2 linked regions of the Silvibacterium dinghuense genome follow. The protein of the gene in region 1 interacts with the protein of each later gene in a pairwise test. Links are inferred from orthologs where the notes say so. Each region holds a gene or a part of one and is shown in the gene's direction. Other genes may lie near its edges.

Region 1 (6,044 bases):
CGATGCGATAGCCCGCATTCTGAATCTCTTCGAGCGCGAGGTTGAGGAAGATCGCCGAATCGGCATTCTTCCAGCGCGGATCGCCCGGAGGGAAGAAGCTGCCGATATCACCGGCCGAGACCGCGCCGAGCAGCGCGTCGGTGAGCGCGTGCAGCAGCACGTCGCCGTCGGAGTGACCGGCCAGGCCCTCCGGATGATCAATCGCCAGGCCGCCGATCTTGAGCGGCACACCCGGCTTGAAGGCATGCGAATCCCAGCCATATCCAATTCTGATGTTCATCTATTTCCTGTCCGTTGGGGCCTTCGGATGACAGCCCTGTCCCTAACAGGATAGAGCACTCCTCAGAATCAAAAATCGGTTCCCACGCGCGGCATCTCGAAAACCTTTCACGCAAAGACGCAAAGAACGCCAAGTCCGCGAAAACAGCGCAAAAACGCTCTTAGCATCCCTTTGCGGCTTTTCTTTGCGATCCTGGCGTCTTGGCGCGAACGTGATGTCCGCACCCATAAGAACCTAAGCCTTCGCGCGCCGCGCCAGGTAAAACTCTGCCAGCTCCAAATCGCCCGGCTGGGTGATTTTGAAGTTTGCCGCCGAGCCCGGAACCACGGCTACCGCCGCTCCGGCGCGCTCGACTACGCTGGCCTCGTCGGTACCCACAAAGCCGTCGGCTGCAGCCTCGGCAAAAGCCCGGCGAAGCAGCCCGCAGCGAAAGCCCTGCGGCGTCTGCGCCTGCACAATGTACTCGCGCGGAATCGTCGAGGTAATCAACGCGCCGTCGGCGGTGCGCTCCACCTGCTTGATGGTATCGACCGCGGGCAGGCCCACAATGGCCGCGTGATGCTTCTCGACAGCCTGGATCGTTCGCTGGATGGTCGCCGCATCGATCAGCGGCCGCACCGCATCGTGCACCAGCACGATGTCGTCCGCCTCGCAGGGCAGCACCGCCAGCGCATTTGCCACGCTGGCCTGGCGGCTGTCGCCGCCTTCGACGACCGTCACGCGACCGGCAAAGCCGTGCTCGGCGACGTGTGCCTTGACCCGCTCCACCTCGTTCGGACGCACGGCCACATAAATGCCCGCGATCGCCGGAACATCGGCAAAGGCGCGCAACGTGTGGATCAGGATCGGCGTGCCGGCCAGCTCAAGAAACTGCTTCGGAGCCGCCGAGGCCTGCCCCGCTGCCATCCGCGTGCCCAAACCGGCCGCGGGAAGAATGACGAAGACGCGCATAAGGACTGGAGTATATCAACAAATGCAGGGAAAACAGGGTAGAGAGGGTAGAGGGTAGGGCATAGAAGAAGTTCGCTCTTTGCCTCATATCTGGTGCAGCTCAAGAGGAAACCAGTCAAATCGTGACTCAGCCCCCTGACCCCTGAGCTCTGTGCCCTGCGCTCTGTATACTGAAATGTTCCGCGCAGGCGGATTCTCCCTATGAGCACAAAAGCAGAAATTCCCGTTCAGCCGGACTTCCTCGCCGAGGTCCAGGAGTGGATTGAAGCCTTCGACGAAGTCGTAGTCGGCGAAGGCCCCGAACATGGCGCGGAGCTGCTCGACGCTCTCCGCCGCCGCGCGCGCGAAGCCGGAGTGACGGCTGCCAGCGAGATCACCACCCCCTACCTCAACACCATCCCCAGGCACGAGGAAGAGACCTACCCGGGCGATCGTAACCTCGAGCAGCGCGTCGAGGCCCTCATCCGCTGGAATGCCATGGCCATGGTGCACGGCCAGAACAAGAAGGATGCCGGCATCGGCGGCCATATCGCCACCTATTCTTCGCTGGCCACCCTGCTCGAAGTGGGCTTCAACCACTTCTTCCGCGCCGACTACAACGGCCAGCCGGGCGATTTCGTCTACTTCCAGGGCCACGCCTCGCCGGGCGTCTATGCCCGCGCCTTCCTCGAAGGCCGCCTCACCGAGGAGCACCTCAAGAATTTCCGCCACGAGCTGCGCGACACGCCGGGACTCTCGTCCTATCCGCATCCCTGGCTTATGCCCGATTTCTGGCGCTTCCCCACGGTCTCGATGGGCATTGGCCCGCTGAACGCCCTCTACCAGGCGCGCTTCATGCACTATCTCGAGAACCGCGGCCTCATCGAGAAGACCAACCGCAAGATCTGGGCCTTCGTCGGTGACGGCGAGACGGGTGAGGTCGATACCCTCGGCGCGCTGCCCATCGCCACGCGCGAGAAGCTCGACAACCTGATCTTCGTGGTCAACTGCAACCTGCAGCGCCTCGACGGCCCGGTCAGCGGCAACAAGCGCATCATCGACGAGCTCGAAGGCGTCTTCCGCGGCGCCGGCTGGAACGTCATCAAGGTTGTCTGGGGCGCGGACTGGGACAAGCTCTTCGAGCGCGACCACCAGGGCCTGCTGCTCAAGCGCATGGAAGAGTGCGTGGACGGCGACTACCAGGCCTACAAGGCCAAGGGCGGCGCCTACCTGCGCCAGCACTTCTTCGGCAAGTACCCCGAGTTGCTCAAGCTGGTCGAGGACTACTCCGACGAGCAGCTGGCGAACCTGCACCGCGGCGGCCACGATCCGCAAAAGATCTACAACGCCTACAAGCGCGCCATCGAACACACCGGCAGCCCGACCGTCATCCTGGCGAAGACCGTCAAGGGCTACGGCATCGGCACCACGCAGGCCCGCAACGCCTCGCACCAGGAAAAGAAGCTGAGCGATGACGGCGTTACCGCCTTCATCAAGCAGTTCAACATCCCGATTCCCGAGGAGCAGGCCGCGGCCGGCAAACCGTGGAAACCGGAAGCGAATGCGCCGGAGATCGAGTACCTGCAGGCGCGCCGCGCCGAGTTGGGCGGCTACCTACCGCAGCGCACCGTGGCCCCGATGAACTTCAAGGCCCCCGCGCTCGACTACTACGGCGAGTGGACCGGCGGCTCGAAGGGCCGCGAGGTCTCGACCACCATGGGCTTCGTCTCCATCCTGCGCCACCTGCTCAAAGACGCGGAGTTCGGCAAGTACGTCGTACCCATCGTGCCCGATGAAGGCCGCACCTTCGGTCTCGAATCGGCCATCCGCCAGGTGGGCATCTACGCGCCCGAAGGCCAGAAGTACACCCCGCACGACTCCGACATGCTGCTCAGCTATCGCGAGGAGAAGGACGGGCAGATTCTCGAAGAGGGCATCACCGAGGCCGGTTCGCTGGCATCATTCACCGCCGCAGGCACCGCGTATGCCAACTACCGCGTCCCGGCCATTCCCTTCTACATGTACTACTCGATGTTCGGTTTCCAGCGCATCGGAGACATGATCTGGGCCTTCGCCGACTCGCGTGGCAAGGGCTTCCTGATGGGAGGTACCGCCGGACGCACCACCATGCTCGGCGAGGGCCTGCAGCACCAGGATGGCCACAGCCACGTGCTGTCCTCGACCGTGCCCACCTGCCTCAGCTACGACCCGGCCTTCGTCTACGAGCTGGCCACCATCGTCCAGGACGGCATCAAGCGCATGTACCAGGACAACGACCAGGTCTTCTACTACATCACCATGTACAACGAAGACTACGCCATGCCTGCCATGCCCGAGGGCTCGCAGGAAGGCATCCTCCGCGGCATCTACAGGTTCCAGGCCGCGCCGAAGGGCAAGGCAACTGCACAGCTCTTCGGCTCCGGTCCCATCCTCAACGAGGTCATCAAGGCGCAGGCCATTCTCGCCGACAAGTACGGCGTGCAGGCCGACGTCTGGAGCGTGACCAGCTACAACGAGCTGCGCCGCGACGCCCTCTCGGTCGAGCGCTGGAACCGCCTGCATCCGGCCGAGCCGGCGAAAAAGCCGTACATCCTCGAAGCGCTCGGTAACGCCAAGGGCCCGATCATCGCGGCTTCGGATTACATGAAGTCGATTCCCGACTCGCTCGCGCCCTGGCTGCTCGACCGCCTCGTCACGCTCGGCACCGACGGCTTCGGCCGCTCGGACAACCGCGAGCACCTGCGCCGTCACTTCGAAGTGGATGCCCCGTCGATCGTGGCCGCCACGCTCTCGAAGCTGGCCCGCGACGGCAAGTTCGACGCGAAGAAAGCCCAGGCCGCCTTCGCCGAACTCGGCATCGACACCGAAAAGATCGACGCCGCCAAGGCCTAACCAAACACTAGAACCAGACACGAAGAGCGCCGCAAGGCGCTCTTCGTGTCTGCGAAGGTTTTAATATTCGATTGTCATTCCGACCGGAGCGAGCCAAAGGCGAAGCGCAGTGGAGGAACCTGCGGTTCTTCTAATAAGCGAGGAAACGGATGCCCCATCCAAGCTCCGCTTGGGTGAGAGGATACGGACCTGAGATTGACGATGAGATTCTTACCGCAAAAAACTCTCAAGACCATCGACACGGCGGACGAGATCCAGTTCCTTCTCGTCCAGCGTCCGAGCTGGCTCCGATACGCAATCCCACTCCCTTTCATAGCCCTGCTCGTCTGGCAGGCCTCCGGATCCTTCGATCTCGCCGCCCTCTTCGGCGCCGGGATCCTCGCCCTCATCGCCTTCGCCAGCTGGATCGGCAGCGACCGTACGCTGCTCCAGGTCACCCGCGAACTCATCACCGCGCACGGCGACCTCGGCCAACCTCCGAACGAGCAGGTTGCCTTCGAGCCGGCCTCGCTCGACGCCATCGGCTACTCGGACGGCCTTGCCGGACGCCCCTCCGGTCTCTACGCCACGCAGGGATGGACCTTCCACTGCCTCATGCCCGGCCTCACCGAAGCCGAATGCCGGCAGGTTGTCGATGCCATCTACCGCAAGTTTCCAGGAATCGAAATCGGCGGCCCTCGCTACCATGGCCTCAGCCTCGTGAACTGATGCACGCCTTCGACAAGCGAACGATCGAAACAGTAGAAACAGCTGACGAGATCCAGTTCATCGTCAGGCGAAGCAATGGGTGGGCTATTCCTGGCGTGCTGTGCCTGCTCTTCCTCATTACGCTTTCTCAATTCTTTAGAGCTACGAATATAACGGCCTTCTTCATAGCCTTTGTTCTAGCCATTGTTCTTGCCGCGGCGCTAGTCAAACAGATCCTTCGCGGAAAAAAGACCATTCTTACTGCGTGGCGAGACAGGATTAGCGCGGAAGGCGATCTCGGCAATCTGTCATCGCAACATGTCGTATTGAAATCATCTTCGTTTCAATCTCTCGGATACATGGCCGGAGACGCAGAAGATAATGCCCCATCAGGCCTCTACGCATGGCGAGGAACGCCACAACAATGCCTCATACCGGAGCTCAATCGCAAAGAATGCGAACAGATTGTCAACGCAATCTATTTCAAATTCCCAAGTATCGGTTGCGGCGACAGCGACAGCGCCTCGCTCCTCTTCGATGAGAACGGCGGCCTCATCCGCCTTGGGCTCGACAAATAAGCACTACCGCTCTTCCGCAGTGAATGCCCGCTTCCACTCGTGTCCTTTGATCTGGAAGCCCTTCACAGCAGACGCATCGGCAGAGCCCACCTCCGTCACAGAAATACGCATGGCAAGTTTTCCGCCCTGGAGAACATCGACCTGTCTTGCGATCTGCACTCCGCTGAACGGCTGGACCGCAGATGGCTGTATGGCGAGGCCATGGATATAAGCCTTGTCCAATACGCCGCCCTCACCAAACCAATAGCCCTGTGACTGCACGGGGTCGAGCTCTCCGTGCTGCCCTTCAGGCCCGCGGAACACCCGGATATCGTTGCCGCTGCCCACCACGTCGCGACTGATCCTCCAATCCGACTCGGTCATCGTGTCATCCGCGGGGATAGGCTCCAGGGCAAGAAACACCGTGCGCAAGATCCCGGCATCCGACCCTTCCGAGAGCAGATACCAGTGATCGCCGCTGCGGGATCGCGCGAAATGGCTGGCGCCGATCCATGCCTCCCGCTTCCACTCCGTATCGCTCACCCATGTATCTTCATAGCGACCGGTCTGCACACCGCTCGACGTCCCTACCTGAAACTCGGCCTTCAACACATACGGAGAAGTAGCCCCCCAGGCAAGAAAGCTGGCCTTACGCCCGCGATCAAAGTAGGAGCGTGCGCTCTCGAAGCTCTCAACGC
Region 2 (5,633 bases), on another replicon or contig:
GCGCAATCAATGCGCTGGCAACCCCCATGCTGCGGCCTTCCGCCACCAGACTGCCTGGCAGCCACAGCAGCACGCCGAAGTTGACGAATCCCCAGGACAACGCTGCGATGGTCAACGCCACCGTCATGCCTGCTAGTCCAGGCTGCCTGGCCACAATTCGCGTTGCCGAAGAATCAGCCTTACGCTCTGCTGGAAGACCTGTAGAGGAACCTGCTTCCGTCGAGGACAGCGTGAGGCCGTAACGAGCCAGCGTGGCACGCGCTTCGTCCACCCGGCCCATCTCCTGGAGAAAGCGGGCCGACTCCTGCAGTAGCGGGCTCACGACAATCAGGATCGCCGAGATCGGCAGGTTGATGAGCCAGAGAATGCGCCACCCGAAGGTAGGCTGCAGCAGCGCCGAACAGGCGCTTGTGGCGAAATACCCGCCCACCGTGCCGATACCGCCGACCAGCACAAGGCACCATCCGCGATGCCGCGTGGGCATGATCTCCGCCAGCAGGGCGTATCCCACCGGCAGCATGCCGCCTGCGCCGATACCCATCAGGAAGCACATGAAGATATTCCACGCGAACGACGGCATGGCTCCGCAGATCGAGGTAGCCATGAACATGACCGCCGCCAGCAGAATCGTGGCGCGGCGACCGTAGATATCGGCAAGCCACCCCCACAGGAAGGAACCCACAGTGGTTCCCGTAAGCGCGACAAACGGCAGAATCGAAACAGCAGCCTTCGTCAGGTGATATTCCGTTCGCATACCGGGAACGACGAAGCCAAGCGAGGCGGCCTTCATCACGTCGATCACCAGAGCGACGGCAAGCAATGCGATCTGTCCCCAATGCGCCGGGCTCAACGGCGCGCCCTCGGGGGCGGCAATCTCCTCAAACGTCGTGGGCTTCGCAACACGCTTGGGCAACAGTCCGTAGGCCGTGGCCATGCATCCGGCAACGATCAAACCCATGCCTGCGAGCATGGTGTTGCCCATGGGCATGCCTGCAAGCTGATAGTGAACAGCCCGGCCCATGAGAAACATGGGAACATGCATCAAAACTCCGGCCACAACCGCCAGAGAACCACCCCAGAAGGCATAGGCATGCATCGGGGAAGAAAAAAGTGACATCTTGCGCACAGTGGGTATCTCCAGGAATTCGCCCATATTACGCACAGATGACGAATCCCGCGTCATCCATTCGATGGATGTCCCCGCTTCGGTCAACCGGCTGTCCGTCTACTGGCCGGCTCCTCAAAGGCGCCGCTGAAAGGGCAAAGAAGCGGTGCAAAATCAATCCTATACACGCGATTCAAACTCCATGTTGACCACCGCTTTTCCCTTGCTTCCCGGAACAGGTGGCTACCCGCATTACCCTTGAGCGTAATTCACGCAGATTTTATCTGTATTTCTCGCTCTATGGCTTGACAACCCGCGTAAAATCCAGCTACGTTAGCAGTCGACGGTGCTAAGTGCTAAATCCCGGATGCCGGGGTGACCGTCGGACGTTTTTCCTGTCCAGTCCAGAACTCAGCACAGCATTTCGCGGGATATTCCCGCGCGAAGGAGAAGCATAGCAATGGCAACTGCAACTGTAGCGACCACCTTCACTCCGCTGCATGATCGCATCCTCGTCCGTCGTGTCGAAGAGGGTGAGACCATCCGCGGTGGCATCATCATCCCCGACAGCGCCAAGGAAAAGCCGCAGGAAGGCGAAGTCATCTCCGTCGGCAAGGGCAAGTCCAACGACGAAGGCAAGACCTTCCCGCTCGACGTCAAGGCCGGCGACCGCATCCTCTTCGGCAAGTACTCGGGCACCGAGATCAAGATCGACGGCGAAGAGTTCCTGATCATGCGCGAGGAAGAAGTCCTCGGCATCCTCAAGAAGTAGGACTGCGCGTCCAGCGACTCGCGCCTTCGGCGCACAAGCTTTCATAACCGGTAAGAGCCGGGTGCCCCACATCTCGATTTTGAGATGTGGGTGCGATGACCGCTCAACCAAAGATCTGAAGGAGACACAAAATGGCAAAGCAGATTCTGCACGGGGAAGACTCCCGCCAGGCCATCCTGCGCGGCGTCAACACCCTCGCCGACGCGGTGAAGGTCACCCTCGGCCCCAAGGGCCGCAACGTCGTCATCGAGAAGAAGTTCGGCTCGCCGACGATCACCAAGGACGGCGTCACCGTCGCCAAGGAAATCGAGCTCAAGGACTCCCTCGAGAACATGGGCGCCCAGATGGTTCGCGAAGTGGCTTCGAAGACCTCGGATGTGGCCGGCGACGGCACCACCACCGCCACTGTCCTGGCCCAGGCCATCTACCGCGAAGGCGTGAAGACGGTTGCCGCCGGTGCGAACCCGATGGCTCTCAAGCGCGGCATCGACAAGGCTGTCGAGGCCATCGTCGGCAAGCGTGACGAGAACGGTGCTGTTCATGGCGGCGCACTCGCCAAGTTCTCGAAGCCCGTCACCGGCGACATGATCGCCCAGGTCGGCACCATCTCGGCCAACTCCGACGCGACCATCGGCACCATCATTGCCGAAGCGATGAAGAAGGTCGGCAAGGACGGCGTCATCACCGTCGAAGAGTCGAAGACCCTCGAGACCCAGCTCGACGTCGTCGAAGGCATGCAGTTCGACCGCGGCTACCTGAGCCCCTACTTCGTCACCGATCCGGACCGCATGGAAGCCTCGCTCGAGGATCCGTTCATCCTGATCCATGAGAAGAAGATCAGCTCCATGAAGGATCTGCTTCCGCTGCTCGAGCAGGTCGCCCGTCAGGGCAAGCCGCTCGTCATCATCGCCGAGGACGTCGATGGTGAGGCGCTCGCGACCCTGGTCGTCAACAAGCTGCGTGGCACCCTGAACGTCGCGGCCGTCAAGGCTCCCGGCTTCGGCGATCGCCGCAAGGCCATGCTCGAAGACATCGCGAAGCTCACCGGTGGCAAGGCCATCACCGAAGACCTCGGCATCAAGCTCGAGAACGTCAAGGTGGAAGACCTCGGCCGTGCCAAGCGCGTGACCATCGACAAGGACAACACGACCATCGTTGAGGGCCGCGGCAGCGACTCCGACATCGCCGGTCGCGTCAAGGAGATCCGCAGCCAGATCGAGAAGACCTCTTCCGATTACGACCGCGAGAAGCTCCAGGAGCGCCTGGCCAAGCTGGTCGGCGGCGTTGCCGTCATCAAGGTCGGTGCAGCCACCGAAACCGAGATGAAGGAGAAGAAGGCCCGTGTCGAGGACGCGATGCATGCGACCCGCGCGGCCGTCGAGGAAGGCATCGTCCCGGGCGGCGGTGTGGCCCTCGTCCGCAGCACCCCTGCGGTCGATGAGCTCATCAAGACCCTCGAAGGTGACGAGAAGATCGGTGCACAGATCATCCGCCGCGCCATCGAAGAGCCTCTCCGCCAGATCGTCAGCAACGCCGGTGTCGAAGGCGCCGTGGTTGTCGGCAAGATCCACGAGAGCAAGGACGACCACTACGGCTACAACGCCGGTGCCGACAAGTTCGAGGACCTGGTTGCGGCCGGTGTCATCGACCCGACCAAGGTCACGCGCACTGCCCTGCAGAACGCGGCCTCGATCGCCGGCCTGATGCTGACCACCGAAGCCATGGTCTCGGACATCCCCGAGCCCAAGGCAGCGGCCCCGGCCGGACACGGCGGCGGCATGGAAGGCATGTACTAGGACTAACCCGTCCAGGCACAAAAGCAGAAGCCCCGTTCCGGCGGGGCTTCTGCTTTTGCTGCACATATCAAGGAAAACTGCGGTTGGGTGCCCCATCCAAGCTCTGCTTGGGTGGGAGGCACGAACAAATGTTTTAGAGTCGTCATCCCTACCACTTCGCTACCCCGCAGGCTCATCCCATGGCGATATGGGGATACGACTTAACGCACTCCTGCGAATGCCGCGGACTGCTATCCCTAAAAACAGCACATACCCGGCCAGGAGCAGAATCTCGAGCCCCATCTGCACAAACGCCGCATGATTGCCCGCGCTGAGCAGCGTCCGCATCTGCACCGAATCCGGCTGGCTCAGGATCGAGGCCCAAAAGCTGTGTTCCACCACGGCCACGCATTGAAACAGCCCGAAGAGCCAGATCGTAAGCGGCCGCGACTGCGCGACCAGGACACACAGCGGAAAAAGCGCCATCAGCACGTATGTCGGCCAGGACTTTTTCGAGAGCAGAAGAACGGCAATTGTCATGGCAGTCATGCCATGCAGCAGCAGGTAGAGCTGCACCCCGCGCCATTTCTCCATTGCGATACGCTGCGCCTCGTGACTGCGGGAAACAATCAGAATCAGTCCGAGGATGAGCAGAAGTGCCAGCACCAGGAGGCCATCCCACAGGTGTCCGCTCAGTTGCCTGCCCGCCAGGACCTCGATCACATACGGCAGACATCCCGCTCCGCGGTGGTCGCCTTCAGCGGTAAGCGGCTGCTGAATCGGCAGGTGCATCGCTGCGAACGATCCATACACGACGGCGAGCGTCAGCAGCGTGCCGGCAAGCCATGCGCTCCAGCGGCGCATGGTGAGCACAAAAACCGGCAGATAGATCAGCGAGAGGAATTTCACCACGCAGGCCGAAAGAGCATAACTGATGCCCGACAGTGCGCGGCGCTCGCGCAACGCCAGCAGCACCGCAAGAGCCAGCAGCAGACCGATCAGGACATTGTTCTGGCCATCGACGGTGACAAACATCACGCTGAGCGGGCTTACCAGGTAGAGCCATCGCGCAGTCCGCCCCGAATGTCCCGGGATGAAGCCTCTCGTCACCGCACTCCACGTCGCCATCATCGCAATCTCTGCCAGCACAGCGAGCAGGATGATCGCAAGCGGAGAATGCCAGAGCAAAACCGCTGCTGCATCGAGATAGCTGTGCAACGGCGCATAGCTGCTGATGAAATCACGATAAGGCCGCTGTCCGGCGAGCACATGCAACGCCTGCGGATAGTAAAAAGCGGGGATATCGCCGCGCGGCGCAAGATGCAGCAGGCCGAAAACAAGGCCGTACAGCAACAGGCGGCTGAGAGCGAACACGGCAAGAAATACCCGGTCCCAGCGCTCTCCCGCGCCTGCATCGCGGCGAGCCATCCGGGCGACAAGCGGAGTCGCCAGCGCGCCTGCAAGTCCCAGCAGCCCTCGGGCTGCCAATGTCTGAATCCCTGTCATCCCCTGTCCTTCAAGACATGGTTACGGCCTGACTACTCACCGGCCATCTGCCGCAGAAGCTTTTCAGCGTCACGTGTCGGCGGCATGCAGCTTGCGCCGCGGCAGACGACCGCAAACGCCCCCTCATTTTGTAACCATGGCAGTTGCGGAAGTGTTTCCGCCAGCACAGGCGGCAGATTCTCCGCCGTGACCTGCTCACGCCGCAGATGCAGCACCTGCTTATGGACGGCATAACGCGCGCGAGCCGCGGCCGTCAGGGATCGCGCCTCCACGCCGTCGCCGATCACCACCACCTGCACCGGCGGCAGCATGAGCAACTCCAGCGCAAGACCGTAAGTAGCCGCGTAAAGCCCGAAGTGCTCGACGATACCGCCAAAAGCCTCGAGTGTATCTTCAGCTTTCTCCCGGAAATCCGTACGCCCGCTCAATGCTTCGACCCGCAAGAGCAGAGCGGCCGCCGCAGGATTCCCTGCCG

Evidence for each region.
Region 2: the proteins of aceE (region 1) and groL interact in binary tests that used the Escherichia coli proteins (3 or more experiments, as listed by UniProt). The link is inferred for Silvibacterium dinghuense from one-to-one orthologs.

The regions. Positions count from the first base shown.
Region 1 is NZ_SDMK01000001.1:1,281,902-1,287,945, forward strand. Bases 1,044-4,302 are described here. They hold aceE (pyruvate dehydrogenase (acetyl-transferring), homodimeric type), read left to right. Parts: upstream 1,044-1,432; coding sequence 1,433-4,102; downstream 4,103-4,302. Other genes in these bases: ispD (2-C-methyl-D-erythritol 4-phosphate cytidylyltransferase), read right to left, coding at 1,044-1,231. Also shown: ispF (2-C-methyl-D-erythritol 2,4-cyclodiphosphate synthase), read right to left, coding at 1-280; more of ispD, read right to left, coding at 515-1,043; ESZ00_RS05060 (hypothetical protein), read left to right, coding at 4,304-4,810; ESZ00_RS05065 (hypothetical protein), read left to right, coding at 4,810-5,367; ESZ00_RS05070 (energy transducer TonB), read right to left, coding at 5,371-6,044. UniProt on the Escherichia coli protein: Component of the pyruvate dehydrogenase (PDH) complex, that catalyzes the overall conversion of pyruvate to acetyl-CoA and CO(2).
Region 2 is NZ_SDMK01000002.1:337,573-343,205, reverse strand. Bases 1,493-4,340 are described here. They hold groL (chaperonin GroEL), read left to right. Parts: upstream 1,493-2,008; coding sequence 2,009-3,673; downstream 3,674-4,340. Other genes in these bases: ESZ00_RS10640 (glycosyltransferase 87 family protein), read right to left, coding at 3,833-4,340; ESZ00_RS10650 (co-chaperone GroES), read left to right, coding at 1,566-1,877. In the rest of the region: ESZ00_RS10655 (MFS transporter), read right to left, coding at 1-1,042; more of ESZ00_RS10640, read right to left, coding at 4,341-5,158; ESZ00_RS10635 (thioredoxin domain-containing protein), read right to left, coding at 5,191-5,633.